Regions from separate parts of the Klebsiella sp. HN106 genome, predicted to be linked through region 2. Evidence: predicted binding sites of a transcription regulator. Region 2 holds the regulator's gene; each other region holds the start of a gene.
What was found. The regulator Fur, encoded in region 2, represses iron uptake genes when iron is present. The targets are predictions, from matches to a motif close to ATAATAATGAGAACNACTATCAA.
Positions count from the first base shown of each region.

Region 1: fes (enterochelin esterase) is a predicted target of Fur. The motif match lies at 3,093-3,115, and genes of this name have one in related genera.
Region 3: fhuE (ferric-rhodotorulic acid/ferric-coprogen receptor FhuE) is a predicted target of Fur. The motif match lies at 1,160-1,182, and genes of this name have one in related genera.

Region 1 covers NZ_JBLURD010000002.1:501,922-506,222, reverse strand. The annotation lists gene entD (enterobactin synthase subunit EntD) at 1-549, opposite strand, end outside; gene ACSIPU_RS09025 (TonB-dependent siderophore receptor) at 617-2,866, opposite strand; gene fes (enterochelin esterase) at 3,185-4,301, shown strand, end outside.
Region 2 covers NZ_JBLURD010000002.1:383,763-388,063, forward strand. The annotation lists gene ybfF (esterase) at 100-873, shown strand; gene ybfE (LexA regulated protein) at 1,007-1,300, shown strand; gene fldA (flavodoxin FldA) at 1,450-1,980, shown strand; gene fur (ferric iron uptake transcriptional regulator) at 2,272-2,724, shown strand; gene tcuR (tricarballylate utilization LysR family transcriptional regulator TcuR) at 2,852-3,778, shown strand; gene tcuA (FAD-dependent tricarballylate dehydrogenase TcuA) at 3,876-4,301, shown strand, end outside.
Region 3 covers NZ_JBLURD010000009.1:27,377-31,677, forward strand. The annotation lists gene lpoB (penicillin-binding protein activator LpoB) at 1-164, opposite strand, end outside; gene ACSIPU_RS19670 (YcfL family protein) at 177-551, opposite strand; gene hinT (purine nucleoside phosphoramidase) at 557-913, opposite strand; gene fhuE (ferric-rhodotorulic acid/ferric-coprogen receptor FhuE) at 1,267-3,450, shown strand; gene ptsG (PTS glucose transporter subunit IIBC) at 3,550-4,301, opposite strand, start outside.

The sequences.
Region 1 (4,301 bases), 120 kb from region 2:
AAGAAGCAGATTTCCCTCCTTTATATACGCCAGCGTAAAATCGCTAAAACCGACGCCCGCCTGTACGTCGGGATGGCTGGCCTTAAACGCGCTCTCTTTCGCCGAAAATGCCAGCGTGAGCGCCAGCTCGGGGCCCAGGCCGCTGGCGTCCAGCAGACTTTTTTCCGCGCTGTTGATGATGCAGCTTTCCAGCTCAGCCGCCAGGTCAGGAGTCAAGATGCGCTCAATATCAACGCCGATCGGCCGGACAGAGACGACTGCCAGCGCGCTGCGTTCACAGTGGCTTATGCTGCCGTACCACGGGTGCGGCCATAGGGGCTGGCGTTGGTCGCCAATGGCAGGGACCTCTGTTTCACCGACTTCCCGCAGCGCATAAACCGCAGCGATACGCCCGGCAAGATGTTCGCTCTGCCGCTTGCGGGCGCAGCCGGTTAGCCGGGCATGGTGCGGCAGCCAGAGGAGATCTTCAGGCCGAAAGGTCAATGGGTCGAAATCGACACGCTGCAGCGAGCGATCGGCAAGCTGAATGATAGAACGTTGGGTTTGCATAGGGGGATGTTAACAGATTCTCCCCTCCGCCCTCTATGGGAAGAGGGCGGGGGGAACGGCCGGACAATCAGAAGTGAGTATTGACGCCCAGATACCAGGTGCGGCCTGATTCGTTATAGGTATTGGCGCCAGCGCCAGCCATATAAGAAACATCCGTCAGGCTACCGGTGGTTTGCGCATTACCCGCGCGCCAGTGGCGCTTGTCGAAGACGTTATCCACGCCGCCGGTCAGGCTGACATTTTTCGTCACATCCCAGGTGGCGCTCAGGCCAACGATGCTGTAAGGGCTGACTTCATCCGTTTCAGAACCCACCGCCGGCTCACCTTTGTAGTTATATTTCTTCGGCTGCTGCTTGCCGTACCAGGTGAAGGTCGACTGCACCGAAATATCCTCCTGAATCTGCCAGCTCAGAGTGGAGTTCAGGGTATATTCCGGAATAATCGACAGACGATCGCCGGTTTTCTTGTTTTTACTTTGCAGCATATAAGTGATGTTATTGGTCCAGTTCACCGTTTCGCTGACCGGCACGTTCAGGGTGCCTTCGAGACCTTCAACCACCGCTTTAGGCACGTTTTCCCACTGATAGATATCGGTTTTCACTTTACCGTTCGTCGTCTGTGAAATCGGCGCGTAGCCCGCTTCGATTTTATCGCGGTAGTCGTTACGGAACCATGTCACACCCGCCAGCCAGCCGTCGCGTTTAAACTCAAGGCCAATCTCTTTGTTGATGCTGGTTTCGGCTTTCAGGTCATCGTTACCCATCATGTAGCAACCGGTACCGTTGCCGCTGGCATAGCAGCCCTGGCCTTTACTATAGAGAATATAGTTCGGGTTGGTTTGGTACAGGCTCGGCGCTTTATAGGCGCGGGCGATGCCCATTTTTAACGTGAAGTCATCCCACAGACCCTGAGACAAGTTAAGCGACGGGCTCCAGTTGTTGCCGACGATCGTGTGATGATCGAAACGCAGCGCCGGCGTCAGCATGGTGGTGTCGGTCAGCTCCACGTTGTCTTCGGCAAACAGGGAGAAGATCTCGGCCTTCGAGTATGGGCTACGGCCGGTGCTGTCATAGCCGTCGATATCGCCGCCCATAAAGGTCTGGGTATTTGACGCCAAATCCTTCATCCGCTGCTGATTCCACTCGGAGCCCAGCGTCAGGTTCTGGTTAAACACCAGATCCAGAGGGATGTTGACTTCGCTGTGCAGCATCACGTCGGCGAGGTCGATATCGCTGAACTGGTTGCTGTTGAAGATACCTTCCGTGCCGCCCGCCAGACCTTCGCCTTTACGCGAGTTACGGGTACGTTCGTACTGGGCCCAGTTGCTGGTGGTCACGCCGTTATCCCAGCCGCCGTTCCAGGTGACGGAATAAGTCTGGCGATAGAGGCGGTTCGTCTCTTTCCCGTAGTTCTCTTTCACCAGATCGTTAGTATTGGTGTTCTGCGTATCGCCCGCGTAGAGGTTGCCCTGACGGCTGTAGCCGGATTCAAACTCCAGCGACTGCATCGGCGCGAAATCCCAGCGCACGACGCCGTTAATATTCTTATTTTTCACCCCTTCACGCCCGGCAGGCATGGTATTGGCATAGGCGCCGGTACGCTCGGATTGATGTCCGTCGTTGATATCCCAGGCATCGGCCTGGGTTTTGTCGAGGTTGCCCAGCAGGCGGAAGCTGAAATCGCCCCCCAGCGGGCCGCTGAGGCTAAAGTTGGTGCGTTTAGTCGAACCTTCGTCTTTATGCTCCGGGGCGTTCATGTAGGTATTCCATGAACCGTGCCATTCGCCGTCGCTCTTCTTGGTGATGATATTGACCACGCCGCCCGCCGCGCCGTTGCCGTAGCGCGCGGCCGCCGGGCCGCGAATGACTTCAATACGTTCGATCAGCTCCGGCGGAACCCATGAGGTATCGCCGCGGGTATCGCGCTCGCCGCGCCAGCCCAAACGTACGGAGTTGCGGCTGGTCACGGGCTTGCCGTCAATCAGGATCAGGGTGTTTTCCGGGCCCATGCCGCGAATATCAATCTGGCGATTGTTGCCGCGCTGGCCGCTGGTGGAGTTGCCGGTCAGGTTAACGCCCGGCATGGTACGGATAATTTCAGATACGTCGCGCGCAGGCGGACGTTTACGAATTTCATCTGCGGTGATGGTTGATACGCCAGGCGCCTGAAGGTTCTGCTCGGCGGCGGTGACAACCATGGTTTCATCAGCGGTTGCGGTTTTGCTATCGGAGACCGTTTCCGCCGCGCTTAGCGGAAAAGCAGCCCCGTAGATTCCCAGATTGACCAGCAAGGCCAGGGATTTGATCCTGTTATTCATTGTAAATCCTGCTTTTCGTCGCCGCCTTCCCCAAAGGCCCCTTCCCGTCGGGAGGGGAGGCGGTATCAATGTTGCCGGTAGAGAGCACAGGCACTCCGTCGCTGACCAGAACCCGGCTTTCGGGCTAAATTGTTTCCCCGAAAGTCCCGGCGCTGCATAAGCTCTCTCTGACATGTTTATTTTTTAAAAGACGCGCTTCCCACAGCGCGCTAATACGCTATTGCAAATGAAAATAGTTATCAATAATATTATCAATAAATATTGCGTTTATTAATGCGTTTGTTGATAAATGTCACGATAAACATAGGGTTGAAAGGAATGCATAAGACAGGATGCGACGACTGGTGGCGCCATATCTCCGGTCCGCAAATTGAGGTCGTGGACGACGCGTATCGGGTGACCTTTTGGTGGCGCGATCCGGCGGGCAACGAAGCCTCTTCGCCAACCCGGCGGGTATGGATTTATATTACCGGCGTGACTGACCATCATAAAAACGCCGTACCGCAAACGCTGCAGCGCATTCCCGGTACCGATGCCTGGTGCTGGCAAACCACTCTCTCTGCCGCCTGGCGCGGCAGCTACTGCTTTATTCCTTCCGCGCGGGACGACGACTTTTCCCCTCAGCTTTTTAACGGCGACAGCCCGGACCGCGCGTTGCTGCGCGAAGGCTGGCGCAAGCTGCTGCCGCGGGCGATTGCCGACCCGCTTAATCCGCAAAGCTGGAAGGGCGGGCGCGGCCACGCGGTCTCTGCGCTGGAGCTGCCGGACGCCCCCGAACAGCCCGGCTGGGCGCTGCGTGATGAACCTTATCAGCCGCCGGTCTGCATTGAATGGCAGAGCCAGCGACTCGGCAACCGTCGGCGGATATGGATTTACGCCACCGGCGATGCGCAGCCGCAAGCGCGCCCGCTGGCGATTTTGCTTGATGGTCAGTTCTGGGCAGAAAGCATGCCGGTATGGGCGCCGCTAGCAGGATTAACCCGCGAGAAGCGGTTACCGCAGGCGGTTTATCTGCTGATTGACGTTATCGATAACCAGCATCGCGCCGAAGAGCTTCCCTGCAATGAAACGTTCTGGCTGGCGGTTCAGGAAGAGCTGCTGCCGATGGTTCACCGGATAGCACCTTTCAGCGATAGCGCCGACCGAACCGTGGTGGCAGGCCAGAGCTTTGGCGGCCTGGCCGCGATGTTCGCCGCGCTCTACTGGCCCCGGCGATTTGGCTGCGTGCTCAGCCAGTCTGGCTCCTACTGGTGGCCGCATCGCGGCGGCGCGCAGACGGGCCTGCTGATTGAGCGGCTCAGCCGCGGCGAAATACAGCCGCAAGGGCTACGCATCTGGCTGGAGGCCGGCGTTCGCGAGCCGATCATTTTTCGCGCGAACCAGGCGCTGCTGACGCATCTGGAACAGCAGACGATTTTCTGGCGTCAGGTTGACG
Region 2 (4,301 bases):
ATGACGGCAAAACTCAGAAATCTTCCGGGTCTTGCAGCCGGATGGCAGAATGTTCAACATAATACCCTAACCCGACGGAGCGAAAAAAAGAACTTTGCCATGAAATTAAATAGCCGAGCGCAATCTGCACAGAATCAGCACAATAATCCCCCTATCGTCCTGGTCCACGGCCTTTTTGGCAGCCTGGACAACCTTGGGATCCTCGCCCGCGATCTGGTTGTCGATCACGATACGGTGCAGGTCGACATGCGAAACCACGGTCTCTCCCCGCGCGCGCCGGAGATGACCTACGCCGCGATGGCTGAGGATCTGCTTGATACTCTCAATGAATCGCAGATTGAGAAAGCCACCTTTATTGGTCACTCTATGGGCGGCAAAGCGGTGATGACGCTGAGCGCGCTGGCGCCAGAGCGCATCGCAGGCCTGGTAGCTATTGATATCGCCCCGGTGGATTATCACGTCCGCCGCCATGATGAAATTTTTGCTGCCATCAACGCCGTTACCGATGCGGGCGCCGCTACGCGTCAGCAGGCAACGACGGTCATGCGTCAACACCTTAATGAAGAGGGCGTGGTTCAGTTTCTGCTGAAATCCTTTGTGGATGGCCAGTGGCGTTTTAACGTACCGGTGCTGTGGGAGCAGTACGACAACATCGTCGGCTGGCAAACCGTCCCGGCATGGCCGCATCCGGCGCAGTTTATCCCCGGCGGCAACTCCCCTTACGTGACCGATGCCTGTCGTGACGCGCTGCTGGCGCAGTTTCCCGAAGCTCGGGCGCACGTTATCGCCGGCGCCGGACACTGGGTGCATGCTGAAAAACCGGAGGCTGTGATCCGCGCCATTCGCCGTTATTTGACCTCTATCGCCGCGTAACTGCCTAAAATATACTCGACCGCGCGGCTTAATGTCCGCGGCCGTTGGCGCAGCCCGCCGCCTGATGTATTATGGCGCGCTGTCTGCGTCGGCTATGCCCGATAGCTTGTTTCCCCCGAAGTCACTCTGAATCATGGCAAAAGAACAAACGGACCGTACGACATTAGATTTGTTCGCAACTGAGCGTCGGCCGGGAAGACCGAAAACGAATCCGCTTTCGCGCGATGAACAGCTGCGCATCAACAAACGCAATCAGCTTAAACGCGACAAGAGCCGCGGCCTGAAGCGCGTGGAGCTTAAGCTCAATGCCGATGCGGTCGATGCGCTCAATGAGCTGGCCGAAGCCCGTAACATGAACCGCAGCGATCTGATCGAAGAGATGCTGATGACCCAGCTGGCAGCCCTGCGCGGCCAGGATAAAGCCTAAAACCCTCAAAAAATAAGCTTTCATGTAGCAGAGTGTGCAGTTGGGCGTGATTGCTGTTTCCGCGCCCTTCTCAGTTCTGCTATCATTGCCCCTATCTGCGGGCATTACGCCACTACCACATCATTAAGTTTCAAGAGGTTATTTTACTCATGGCAATCATCGGCATCTTTTTTGGCAGCGACACCGGCAACACCGAAAATATTGCAAAAATGATTCAAAAGCAGCTTGGTAAAGATGTTGCTGATGTTCACGACATTGCCAAAAGCAGCAAAGAGGATCTGGAAGCTCACGATATCCTGCTGCTCGGCATCCCAACCTGGTACTACGGTGAAGCCCAGTGCGATTGGGACGATTTCTTCCCGACGCTGGAAGAGATCGATTTTAATGGCAAACTGGTAGCCCTCTTTGGCTGCGGCGACCAGGAAGACTATGCTGAATACTTCTGCGATGCGCTGGGCACCATTCGCGATATCATCGAACCGCGCGGCGCAACTATCGTTGGCCATTGGCCGACCGCTGGCTACCATTTTGAAGCCTCTAAAGGCCTGGCCGATGACGATCATTTTGTCGGTCTGGCTATCGACGAAGACCGTCAGCCTGAACTGACTAACGAACGCGTCGAAAAATGGGTAAAACAGATTTCCGAGGAGCTGCACCTCGAAGAAATCAAGAATGCCTGAGTCTAAACGGCGTAATCACCATATTTCGCCGAATTGATAGATAAAAGCAATCAAAGTTATAGCTACAAGTTTTTAACTTTTAATCACATATCTGTACAATGTCCTCTGATTTAACGGGGTCGCGTGAAGCACTTTGTAGCGAGTGCCTCGTTTTTGACAGCATACAAGGCCCGATGCTTGCAGTTTTCATTTCACCATGGCAGTTCTATAATGAGACGCATTACATCGGGTGATTCTCTGTATTACTTCCGCTGATGGAAGTAGATCGTTTAGCAACAGGACAGATTCCGCATGACTGACAACAATACCGCATTAAAGAAAGCTGGCCTGAAAGTGACGCTTCCGAGATTAAAAATCCTGGAAGTGCTGCAAGGACCGGATAACCATCATGTCAGTGCGGAAGACTTATACAAACGCCTGATTGATATGGGTGAAGAGATTGGCCTGGCCACCGTCTACCGCGTACTGAACCAGTTTGACGACGCCGGTATCGTCACCCGTCATAATTTCGAAGGCGGTAAATCCGTTTTTGAACTGACGCAGCAGCACCATCACGATCATCTGATTTGCCTGGACTGCGGCAAAGTGATCGAGTTTAGCGATGATTCCATCGAAGCGCGCCAGCGTGAGATTGCCGCCAGACACGGTATTCGCCTCACCAACCACAGTCTGTACCTGTACGGCCACTGTGCAGAAGGCGACTGCCGCGAAGATGAACATGCCCACGACGCGGTAGAGAAATAATCACCGCATCGTTTATCAGCCAAAGCCAGCCTGCGGGTTGGCTTTTTTTTGCCCGCCATCTGCCGCCTCTTCCTCTCGCGCCTGAATACGTTTACTGTCGGTGCATCCTGCTTTATACGGAGTGCTTATGGAGCTTCGCCAGCTACGCTATTTTGTGCGCATTATTGAAACCGGCAGTATGGGCCGCGCCGCGCTTGACCTGAATATCGGCGTCTCCGCGCTTAGCCAACAAATGGCGCGCCTGGAAAATGAACTCGCCATTCGCCTGCTACAACGGACGTCTCGCGGTGTAATGCCCACCAGCGCTGGCCTCGCCTTCTATTCACAGGCGCAGCTGGCGCTGCGTCACGCTGATGATGCGGTTCTTGCTGCGCGCGAGGCGCGGCTATCTGGCCACGTCAGCGTCGGCATGGCCCCCAGCACCGCCTCTGTGCTCGGCGTACCCTTTATCAACGCGATGCGCGAAAGCTATGCCGACGTCCGCCTGCATCTGGTAGAAAGTCTCTCCGGCAACCTTGAACGCATGATCAACACCCGTCAGCTCGATTTAGCGATCGTGTTCCAGAAGGAGAAGCTTGTGCGCTGGAGCGCCAGGCCGATTCTTGAAGAGCGTCTGTTTCTGATTGGCACCCATAAGGTACTGGCTCCCCTTCCCGACGATAGCATCTCGCCGGACCAGCTCTCCGCTGTCCCGCTGATTATGCCAAGCCTGGGGCATGGGCTGCGCGGCAGGCTGGAGGCGATGTGCCAGGAGCATGCGCTTAATGTCGATGTGGTCGCTGAAATCGACGGTCTGGCCCTGCTGATGCGCGCCGTGCGCGACGGCCTCGGCGCCACTTTGCAGCCGGGAGCAGCGATTTCTCATCTCGACGGCGAGCCCCTGAGAGTGATCGGCATCAACAATCCGATACTCAGTCGGCCTAATTTTCTCGTCAGTCTTTCCGATGATGAACTGACCCCATCGGGTCTCGCCGCGCGAGTCATACTGGCAAAAGTCATGCGTCAGCTGGTCGAATCTGGCCGCTGGCCTGGCGCCAGCCTTTACGCACACTAAACCCCTCTTTAGCAATACGCCATAGCGTCCTGCCGCCCTGAGCGCATACATTTCCATTACAAATTTAACAATAAAGCAAACCGTAATGGAGCCAAAAATGGTGGATGTACTGGTGATTGGCGGCGGCAACGCTGCGCTATGCGCCGCCTTGACCGCCCGGGAATCCGGCGCGTCCGTGCTGCTGCTGGAGGCCGCGCCGAAAGAATGGCGCGGCGGAAACTCTCAGCACACGCGGAACCTTCGCTGTATGCACGATGCTCCGCAGGATGTGCTGGTCGACAGCTATCCGGAAGAAGAGTACTGGCAGGATCTGCTGCGCGTCACCGAGGGTAATACCAACGAAGCGCTGGCGCGGCTGGTGATCCGTACCTCATCACAGTGCCGGGACTGGATGCGCCAGCACGGAGTTAACTTTCAGCCGCCGCTCTCCGGCGCACTGCACGTCGCCCGCACCAACGCCTTTTTCATGGGCGGCGGCAAGGCTCTTATAAATGCTTATTACCGCAGCGCGGAGCAGATGGGT
Region 3 (4,301 bases), on a different contig from region 2:
GTCGGTATCACGGGAATAGTCGGCACAGTCGGCTGCGGCTGAACAGGCTGCTGCGGCTTCGGCTGCGCTTCCTCAACGGGAGCGGGTTCCTGACGTTGACCCACGCATCCGGCAAGGAATATCGCCAGTGCGGTAACTAATGCATAGCGACATAGTTTAATCATTACGATTACCTCTTACAGATAAAGATAAAGTCGGGCCTTGTGCGCCCCCAGAATATTGGCGCTGCCATAAAGCGTAACGGAAGAGTGCGCAGGAACCGTTATGCTGCGTGCAGACTCCAGCGGATGCATTTCCAGTCCCCTGGCGTCATACCAGAAAAAGCGATAATGCACGGTCACCGGAACCTGGCGTTCATTGAACAATCTGGTGGTCGCCGTCGCCTGAATCTCGGATGCAGTTACCGTTGGTACTTCAGCGCTGATTCCTGCTGCCAGTACGTTTGATTCCATCACCAGACTTTGCTGATCGCTGACCGGTATTTCCGGATGCGAACTGCACCCGGCCAGTAATGTCACGGCCAGTAATGCGCCGATATGGGCTGCACGCATGGAGTTTAACCTTTATGAGCCAGCATCGGGCCTAACGGACGGCCGCCCAGCAGGTGCATATGGATATGATAGACCTCCTGGCCGCCGTGGCGATTGCAGTTAACGATCAGGCGATAGCCATCGTCGGCGAGCCCCTCGTCGCGGGCGATTTTCGCCGCTACGGTCATCATGCGCCCCAGAGCCAGCTCATGCTCTGCGGTCACATCATTGACGGTGGGAATCAGGATATTGGGAACGATCAGAATATGGGTCGGCGCCTGCGGAGAGATATCGCGAAAAGCGGTAACGAGCTCATCCTGATAAACCACATCCGACGGGATCTCCCGGCGAATGATTTTGCTGAAAATCGTTTCTTCTGCCATGACTGATTCCTTAATCATTTTTATACCGTGCACTGGCCTGCCCCTGCAGGTAAACGCGGACGCACGGAATTCCTCTAAGAGTATGAGCGAGTTACTCCCCCTCTTTCAACCTGAATGCGTTTTTTCTTACGCCACAAAGCGCCTGGCTGCCGACGGATTAATCGTTTATTACCTGGAAACGATGCAACGGCAGAAATAACGCCTTTATGACCTTCATGCTTACCCTTATTTACAGTTTAAATATTAATGCGTATATTTCTCATTTGTATTCAAAATGAATGCAGTGCGCTTACGATCGACCGCGGCCAGAGAGCCGTAGCGAATAACAATTATCTCATGATCAAGGGTTTATGATGTCTCTCTCCACTCATTCCCGGGATGGGCGTAACGCTCCATCCCTGCTTGCGATGGGCATAGCGCTGGCGCTCTCCCCAAACCTTAGCCAGGCTGCCGGTCACTCCGAAGACACTATTATTGTAGAAGGTTCCGCAGATAGCGCTTCGGATACGCAAGAACAGGATTACAGCGTCAAAACCACCTCCGCAGGGACAAAAATGGAGATGGCCCAACGCGATATCCCGCAATCGGTCAGTATCATCACCGAACAACGGATGCGCGATCAGCAGTTGCAAACGCTGGGTGATGTGATGGAGCACACCATGGGGATCAGCAGCAGCCAGGCAGATTCTGACCGCACCAGCTACTACTCTCGTGGTTTTGAGATCGATAACTATATGGTCGATGGCATTCCGACCTGGTTTGAATCCCGCTGGAATCTGGGCGACGCGCTTTCCGATATGGCCCTTTTCGAACGGGTGGAGGTCGTCCGCGGCGCGAATGGTCTGCTGACCGGCACCGGTAATCCCGCCGCGTCGATCAATATGATCCGTAAGCATGCGACCAGCCGCGAGTTCAAGGGAAATGTCTCTGCGGAGTACGGCAGCTGGAACAAGCAGCGCTACGTTGCCGATATGCAAAGCCCGCTAACCGAAGATGGCAACGTGCGGGCGCGCATTATCGCTGGTTATCAAAATAATGACTCATGGCTCGATCGTTACAACAGCGAAAAAACGTTCTTCTCGGGGATTGTGGATGCGGATCTCGCGACGTCGACCAGTTTATCCGCCGGCTACGAGTATCAGCGTATCAACGTCAATAGCCCGACATGGGGCGGTCTGCCGCGCTGGAATACCGATGGCAGCACAAACCGTTACGATCGCGCCCACAGCACCGCTCCAGACTGGGCCTATAACGACAAAGAGATCAATAAAGTCTTCGTTACGCTGAAACAACGCTTTGCCGATACCTGGCAGGCAACGCTGAACGCCACTCACTCCGAGGTCAAGTTCGACAGCAAAATGATGTACGTGGATGCTTACGTCAATAAAGCGACCGGGATGCTGGAGGGGCCTTATAGCAGCTACGGTCCGGGCTATGACTACGTAGGCGGTACCGGCTGGAATAGCGGAAAGCGTAAAGTCGACGCCGTGGATCTGTTCACCGACGGCGGCTATGACCTGTTCGGTCGCCAGCATAATCTGATGATAGGCGGCAGCTACAGCAAGCAAAATAACCGCTATTTCAGCTCGTGGGCAAACGTCTTCCCCAATGAGATTGGCAGCTTCTACAGCTTCAATAGCGCTGGGTTCCCGGAAACCAGCTGGGGCCCGCAGAGTCTGGCGCAGGACGATACCACGCGCATGAAATCGGTGTATGCCGCGACGCGTATTTCCCTGCTTGATCCGCTGCATCTGATCCTTGGCGTCCGCTATAACAACTGGAGCATTGAGACGCTGACCTACAACATGGAGAAAAATCATACCACCCCATACGCCGGGCTGGTTTACGACATAAACGACAATTGGTCGGCCTACACCAGCTATACCTCGGTCTTCCAGCCGCAGAACAAGCGCGATAGCTCGGGTAAGTATCTGACACCGATTACCGGGAATAACTATGAAGTGGGCCTGAAGTCGGACTGGATGGACAGCCGATTAACCACGACTCTCGCGATATTCCGCATCGAGCAGGATAATCTCGGCCAGGCGACCGGCGGGCAAATCCCCGGTAGCAACGGCGAAGCAGCCTATAAAACCGTCGATGGAACCGTGAGCAAAGGGGTGGAGTTCGAAATCAACGGTGCGATTACCGATAACTGGCAGATGACCTTTGGGGCGACGCGTTTTGTCGCTGAAGATAATGAAGGCAATGCGGTGAATCCCAACCTGCCGCGAACCAGCGTCAAACTGTTTACCAGCTACCGTCTGCCGGTAATGCCTGAACTGACCGTTGGCGGCGGCGTTAACTGGCAGAACCGGGTATATAAAGATACCGCGACGCCATACGGCACCTTCCGTGCGGAACAGGGCAGCTACGCACTGGTTGATTTGTTCACTCGCTACCAGGTCACTAAAAATTTTGCTTTGCAGGGTAACGTCAATAACCTGTTCGATAAAACCTACGACACCAACATCGATGGCTCAATTGTCTACGGCGAACCGCGCAACTTCAGCATTACCGCCAGCTATCAGTTCTGATCTCTGGTTAACGTGACAAAATCCGCGGGCGCGCTTTTAACGCCTGCGGCCATTAAAAAAGGCAGCCAGTTGGCTGCCTTAGTCTCCCCATATCACAACTTAGCTGTTGCGGATGTATTCATCCATTTCAGTTTTCAGGTTATCGGATTTAGTACCGAAAATAGCCTGAACGCCTGAACCTGCAACAACCACGCCTGCGGCGCCCAGTTTTTTCAGGCCAGCCTGATCAACTTTCGCCACATCCGCCACGCTCACGCGTAGACGAGTGATACATGCGTCAAGGTTAGTAATGTTCTCTTTACCGCCGAAAGCAGCGATCAGTGCCGGAGCCATTTCGCTGGTCGCGCCAGCTTTGCTGTCTTCGGTTGCATCTTCGCGACCCGGGGTTTTCAGATCCAGCGCTTTAATCAGCACGCGGAAGACCACGTAGTACACGATCGCGTAGCAGATACCGACGATCGGGAACAGCCACAGCTTGCTGCTGTTGCCGGAGAGAACGATAAAGTCGATCAGGCCGTGAGAGAACGACGTCCCGTCACGCATACCCAGCAGGATACAGATCGGGAAGGCCAGGCCCGCCAGAATCGCGTGGATAATGTACAGGATCGGCGCAACGAACATGAAGGAGAACTCGATCGGCTCGGTGATACCGGTCAGGAACGAGGTCAGCGCTGCGGAGATCATGATACCGCCCACTTTCGCGCGGTTTTCTGGCTTAGCAGAGTGCCAGATAGCGATAGCGGCAGCCGGCAGACCGTACATTTTGAACAGGAAGCCGCCGGACAGTTTGCCCGCCGTTGGGTCGCCTGCCATGTAGCGCGGAATATCGCCGTGGAAGACCTGACCTGCTG